Regions from separate parts of the Arthrobacter sp. CP30 genome, predicted to be linked through region 1. Evidence: predicted binding sites of a transcription regulator. Region 1 holds the regulator's gene; the other holds the start of a gene.

Evidence for each region. The regulator HrcA, encoded in region 1, represses chaperone genes, less so after heat shock. The targets are predictions, from matches to a motif close to TTNGCACTCGNNNNNNNCGAGTGCNAA.
Region 2: the regulator HrcA is predicted to act here: its motif matches at 1,783-1,809, upstream of groL (chaperonin GroEL).

Annotation. Positions count from the first base shown of each region.
Region 1 covers NZ_JBQEMM010000008.1:67,248-70,617, forward strand. Annotated here, with positions in the region: gene ACTIMO_RS11755 (DUF3097 family protein) at 1-778, opposite strand, end outside; gene hrcA (heat-inducible transcriptional repressor HrcA) at 954-1,967, shown strand; gene dnaJ (molecular chaperone DnaJ) at 2,045-3,175, shown strand; gene ACTIMO_RS11770 (16S rRNA (uracil(1498)-N(3))-methyltransferase) at 3,178-3,370, shown strand, end outside.
Region 2 covers NZ_JBQEMM010000011.1:105,064-108,433, forward strand. Annotated here, with positions in the region: gene groL (chaperonin GroEL) at 1-1,622, opposite strand, end outside; gene ACTIMO_RS14240 (TM2 domain-containing protein) at 1,975-2,604, shown strand; gene ACTIMO_RS14245 (LytR C-terminal domain-containing protein) at 2,728-3,351, opposite strand.

The DNA.
Region 1 (3,370 bases):
CCGCGTAGCTCCCGACGCCTCCGAGGATGCGCTTCCACCCCTGGGCGACAGCGGCCTGGTCCTGGTACGGCCAGCCGAGCCCTGCGAGGATGCCCGTCTTCCAGTCCTGACCGCGCGGCACCACGGGCCAGGCCGTCCGCCCGAGGACGGCCGGCTTCACCGCCTGCCAGACGTCCACGTAGGGGTGGCCGACGATCAGCACGTGGTCACGTGCTCCGGGTACGGTCATCGCCTGCTGCGCGATCCGTGATTCCTTCGTGCCGGGCAGGAGGTGGTCGACGAGGATCCCGAGGCGGCGGGTCGGCCCGGGCCCGAACGCGCGGATCGCGCCCTCGAGATCATCGACTCCGTGGAGCGGTTCGACGACGATCCCCTCCAGCCGCAGGTCGTCACCCCACACCTTCTCCACGAGTTCGGCGTCGTGCTGGCCCTCCACCCAGATCCGGCTCGCGCGGGCGGTCCGGGCGCGCGCCCCCACGACGCGGACACTCCCCGACGCCGTTCGGGTGCGTGCCGCGGTCGTCACCGGGCGCGGGGCGACCAGCTGCACCGGAGCGCCGTCGAGCAGGAAGCCGTGTCCCAGCCTGAACGTCCGGTGCCTGCCCCGGCGGTCCTCGAGCACCATGACGTGCAGTCCGCCGGACTTCTCCACGCGCACCACAGCGCCCACGAATCCGCTCTGGACGTCCTCGAGGACCATGTCCCGCTCGACCGGGACCTCCGGGAGGGCGACGCGTCGCGGAGCCGAGATGTCCTGTGCTCCCCAGCCGTGATCCATCCCGAACACCCTTCCGACGAGGGCTCCGGCGGTATGCCGCGGCCCGGGTGGCCAATGCTAACAATCGCCCGCGACGTACTAGACTTGGCACTTGGGTGTGTCGAGTGCTAACCGCTCGGAACCACCCTGACCGCGTGCTCGTGAGGTAGGGACAGACCCGGAGGTGACTTGAGGAGTGAGTGAACCGCGACGCCTGGAAGTGCTCCGGGCCATCGTCGAGGACTACGTCCACTCGAGGGAGCCCGTCGGCTCCAAGGCGCTCGTCGACCGCCACCGGCTCGGGGTGTCCTCGGCCACCATCCGCAACGACATGGCGGTGCTCGAGGAGGAGGGGCTGATCGCCGCACCGCACACGAGCTCCGGCCGGATCCCCACGGACAAGGGCTACCGCCTCTTCGTGGACCGCATCTCGGAGGTGAAGCCCCTCTCCGGCCCGGAGAAGAAGGCCATCCAGACGCTGCTCGAGGGTGCAGAGGACGTCGACGACGTCATGGACCGGACGGTGCGGCTGCTCGCGCAGCTGACGAACCAGGTCGCCGTCGTCCAGTTCCCCCGCGTGGGAGGGGCATCGGTACGCCACATCGAGTTCGTCCTGCTCGCTCCTCAGCAGATCCTGGTGGTGCTGATCGCGACGAGCGGGACGGTCCAGCAGCGGATGGTCCGGACGCCGACGGACATCCAGGAGAGCGAACTCGCCGAGCTCAAGCAGAGGATCCTGTCCGCGGTCTCCGGGGTCAGGCTCACGAACCTCCCCGCGGAGCTCGGCTCCGCGCTCGCCCAGTTGCCGGCCGGCCTCCGCACGCACGGGGGTACGATCGTCAGGGCGCTCGAGCAGCTTGCCGGGCTCGGCCGCGAGGACCGGATCCTGCTCGCGGGGACGGCCAACCTCGCACGGTCCACCGGCGACTTCCCGTTGAGCATCGGCCCGATCCTCGAAGCACTCGAGGAGCAGGTGGTCATGCTGCGGCTCCTCTCCGAGATGGAGTACGACGCACGCGGAATCTCGGTGCGGATCGGCAGCGAGAACCCCTACGGTGGCCTCTCGGGGGCGTCGGTGGTGGCGACCGGCTACGGACCGGACGCCGGAGCGAAGCTCGGTGTCCTCGGACCCACCCGCATGGACTACCCGACCACGATGGCCGCCGTGCGCGCCGTCGCCCGCTACCTCTCGAGGATCCTCGAGGAGTAGCGGGGCCCCGCAGGATTCCCACCGGCCCGGCCGGTGAGCAGACGACAGTTGTCTCCAACAGGAAGTGATGTGCAGGAGTGAGTAATCACTATGAGGTCCTCGGTGTGGCGCAGGGCGCGACCGGGGAGGAAATCAAGAAGGCCTACCGCAAGCTGGCCCGCAAGCTCCACCCGGACGTCAACCCGGGCGATGGTGCGGCCGAGGAGTTCAAGCTCGTCACCCGCGCCTACGAGGTGCTCTCCGACCCGCAGAAGCGTCGCGTCTACGACACGACCGGGAACGAGAACGGGACGGACACCGGCTACGGCTCGGGCTACTCCGGCTCCGGGTTCGCCTTCCAGGACATCTTCGAGACGTTCTTCGGGGGGAGCGGCCAGCAGGGCGGCGCACCGTCCCGCACACGCCGGGGGCAGGACGCGCTGATCAATGTACGGATCGATCTGAAGGACGCCGTCTTCGGCACCAACAAGAAGATCGAGGTGGACACCGCCGAGGTGTGTCCCACCTGTGACGGCTCCTGCTGCCAGCCCGGTACCTCGCCGCGCACCTGTGACATCTGCGGTGGCTCCGGACAGGTCCAGCGGGCCGTCCGGTCCATCCTCGGCCAGGTCATGACCAGCGCGCCGTGCGGTACGTGCCAGGGTTACGGCACCGTCATCACGAGCCCCTGCCACGAATGCAGCGGCGAGGGACGCATCCGTGCCCGCCGGACCCTGACCATCAAGGTCCCCGCAGGCGTGAGCACCGGCACCCGCATCCAGCTGGGCGGCCAGGGCGAGGCCGGGATCGCCGGTGGGCCCCAGGGCGATCTCTATGTGGAGATCCGGGTCAACGCCGATTCCACCTTCCTGCGCGACGGCGACGACCTCCACGTGACGCTCAGTGTCCCCATGACGGCGGCGGCGCTCGGTACCTCCGTCCACCTGGACACCTTCGACGGCGACCAGGAGCTGATGATCAAGCCGGGCACGCAGTCCGGGGAGATCCTGACCCTGCGGGGGCTCGGCGTCACGCACCTGCGCAACCAGGGCAGGGGAGACCTCCGCGTCCACCTCAACGTCGAGACGCCGCGCAACGTCGACCACCAGCAGGAGGAACTCCTCCGGAAGCTCGCCGAGCTCCGGAACGAGGAGTACACCGACGGTCAGCTGGCGAGCAACGGCTCCGGCGTGTTCGCCCGTCTGCGGGAGCGGCTCGGGAACCGCTGACCATGACGCGTCCGCTGTTCTTCGCGCCGGGCACCGAGGTCCGTTCCGCCTGCCCTGGGGGCCCCTTCGTCCTCGGGGGAGACGAGGGACGCCATGCCGCCACGGTGCGTCGACTCGGCCAGGGCGAGAGGATCGATGTCTCGGACTCGACGGGGTACCGCCTGACCGGTGTCATCGTGGCCGTCGGAGCAGGGA
Region 2 (3,370 bases), on a different contig from region 1:
ATCCCGCCCATGCCGCCCATGTCGTCGCCGCCGCCGGCAGGAGCTGCCTTCTCCGGCTTGTCGGCCACGACGGCCTCGGTCGTGAGGAACAGGCCTGCGATCGACGCTGCATTCTGCAGGGCCGAGCGGGTGACCTTCACAGGGTCGTTGACCCCGGCGGCCAGCAGGTCCTCGTACTCGCCGGTCGCGGCGTTGAGACCGTGACCTGCGGGCAGTCCGCGGACCTTGTCGACCACGACGCCGGGCTCGAGGCCGGCATTGAAGGCGATCTGCTTGAGCGGGGCGTCGATGGCCACGCGGACGATGTTCGCACCGGTCGCCTCGTCGCCCGTGAGCTCGAGGGTGGCGAACGCCTTGGCGCCGGCCTGGATGAGGGCCACGCCGCCACCGGCGACGATGCCTTCCTCGACGGCTGCCTTCGCGTTGCGGACAGCGTCCTCGATGCGGTGCTTGCGCTCCTTGAGCTCGACCTCCGTTGCGGCTCCGGCCTTGATGACGGCAACGCCGCCGGCCAGCTTGGCCAGGCGCTCCTGCAGCTTCTCGCGGTCGTAGTCGGAGTCGGAGTTCTCGATCTCGGCGCGGATCTGGGCCACGCGGCCGGCGATGGCGTCGGCGTCGCCGGCACCCTCGACGATGGTGGTCTCGTCCTTGGTCACGACGACCTTGCGCGCGGTACCGAGCAGATCGAGCGTGGCGGTCTCGAGCTTGAGGCCGACCTCCTCGGCGATGACCTGGCCACCGGTGAGGATGGCGATGTCTGCCAGCTGGGCCTTGCGGCGGTCACCGAAGCCCGGGGCCTTGACGGCGACGGACTTGAAGGTGCCGCGGATCTTGTTGACCACGAGGGTCGCGAGGGCTTCGCCTTCGATGTCCTCGGCGATGATCAGCAGCGGCTTGCCGGACTGCATGACCTTCTCGAGGACCGCGACGAGGTCCTTCACGTTGCTGATCTTCGAGTTGACGATCAGGATGTAGGGGTCTTCGAGGACCGTCTCCTGGCGCTCTGCGTCGGTGACGAAGTAGCCCGAGATGTAGCCCTTGTCGAAGCGCATGCCCTCGGTGAGCTCGAGCTCGAGGCCGAAGGTGTTCGACTCCTCGACGGTGATGACGCCTTCCTTGCCCACCTTGTCGAGCGCCTCGGCGATCAGGTCACCGATCTGCTTGTCACCGGCCGAGATGGAGGCGGTGGCGGCGATCTGCTCCTTGGTCTCGATCTCCTTGGCGGAGGCGAGGAGCTCATCGGTGACGGCCTTGACAGCCTTCTCGATGCCGCGCTTGAGGCTCAGTGGGTCCGCTCCAGCTGCGACGTTGCGCAGGCCTTCCTTGACGAGTGCCTGGGCGAGCACCGTGGCGGTGGTGGTTCCGTCGCCGGCGACGTCGTCCGTCTTCTTGGCAACTTCCTTGACGAGCTCTGCGCCGATCTTCTCGAACGGATCGTCGAGTTCGATCTCCTTGGCGATGGAGACGCCGTCGTTCGTGATGGTGGGGGCGCCCCACTTCTTCTCGAGGACGACGTTGCGGCCACGGGGGCCGAGCGTTACCTTGACGGCATCAGCGAGGATGTTGAGGCCTCGCTCGAGGCCGCGGCGGGCCTCTTCATCAAAAGAAATGATCTTGGCCATAATGGCGTAGGTCCTTTCGGGGACGGTTGCATTTCAGCACATGAATGCTTGCCTGCGTGTGGTGCCCGCGACGGCCGGGCAGTACTCGGACGATCTCTTTCACGTCCGGGGCACCACCCCCACCACAGAGGTTTGCCTGCTTCACCCACCACGCGCATCCTTAGCAGTCTGCGCGCGCGAGTGCTAACTCAATAATTAGCACTCCCACCCCCCGAGTGCAACCTGTCGGGACGCCCGCACAGGGCCTCCCGGACGCCTCCGCGCCGCCCGGTCGAGCCGGTGGCAGCGCCTGCCGTAGCGCGGATTCCCCTCAGGGCATAGGTTGGGCGGACAACAAGCCATGGGAGGCATCGTGTCGACGTCAGCAACCGGCCCGGACAACGGGGAGCACAACGAGCAGGGCGCAGGAAGCACGGGTCGCGAGCCTGCAGGCGTGCCGGCCCCGGCAGATCCGTATACGCCGCCCTACCCCGGCTACGGCCAGAGCGATGATGTCCGGCCGGCCTACGACGGCGGCGCCACCTCGCCCGGCTATGGCCAGTCCGGTGACGCGCGGCCAACATACGACGGCGGCACCACCTCGCCCGGCTACGGCCAGGCCCCGTCACCGTACCCGCCCGCGCAGCAGCAGCAGGGACCCTATCCCCAGGGCCAGTACCAGCAGGCGCCCTACGCGCAGGCACCCTACGGCCAGGGCGGCTACAACCAGGGGCCGTTCGGCCAGCCCTACGCACCGCAGAAGTCCCGCGTGGTGGCTGGCGTGCTCGGCATCCTCCTCGGGTCGCTCGGGATCCACCGCTTCTATCTCGGCTTCACGACGATCGGCGTCATCCAGATCCTGATGTCCACCGTCGGGGCCCTGTTCACCTTCGGGCTCAGTGCCATCGCCGCGGGGATCTGGGGACTCATCGAAGGCATCATGATCCTGGTCGGCTCCGAGCAGTTCCGCCGGGACGCGCAGGGCATCCCGCTGAAGGACTGACCCTCACGGCTCCGGGCGGCGCAGCCGCTCGGAGCGGGTGGTCCCGACGACGAACCCGTCGTCCACGGCACCCCGGACCACGCGAGCGTGCCTGGAGCGGACCCTCGAGGTTCCCCGGTGGATCTACCGGAACTCGGGGCCGAGCACCACGGAGACGTCCGGCGAGACGTCGGCGCTGTCGACGAGATCCGTGATCCCCAGGTCCTCCGCCACGGCTTCGGCGGCGATCCGCTGCTCTTCGCCGTTGTAGAAGACGACGGACGAGTCCACGGTGGCTCCCGCCCAGTTCCCGGGGAGGACCGAGCCCCACCCCTCCTCGGCCAGGCGTCCGGCGGCGACCGAGGCGAGTCCCGGTGAGCCGGTGCCATTGAGGACGTTGACGGTCCGGGTCCGGTCGACGCCGTCTTCGTCGTCGTCCGACGGGGAGGTCGATGCGCCGTCGGCCTCCGTCGGTGGGTTGCCGTCCGCGGCACCGTCGGCGGGCGTTGTGGAACCCGACGGGGCGACTGCCGGCTCCTGTGAGGGGCTCGTGGCGGCTGCCGGAGTTCCCGCAGCATCGCCACCGACGAGCCCGAGTCTCGGCAGGATGAGATAGGCGCCGAGGCCGATCAGCAGGGCCAGGATCCCGACGGTGATCTTCAGGGCGAGACCGCCCGACCCGGCGGGGATGAGCCGTTCACGATGAACACCCTGGCGCTCCGAGGTCTCCGGGACCCTGTCGAACTCGTCGCGCGGGTGCTCTGTCATGGGCGGGAGGGTCCTTCGC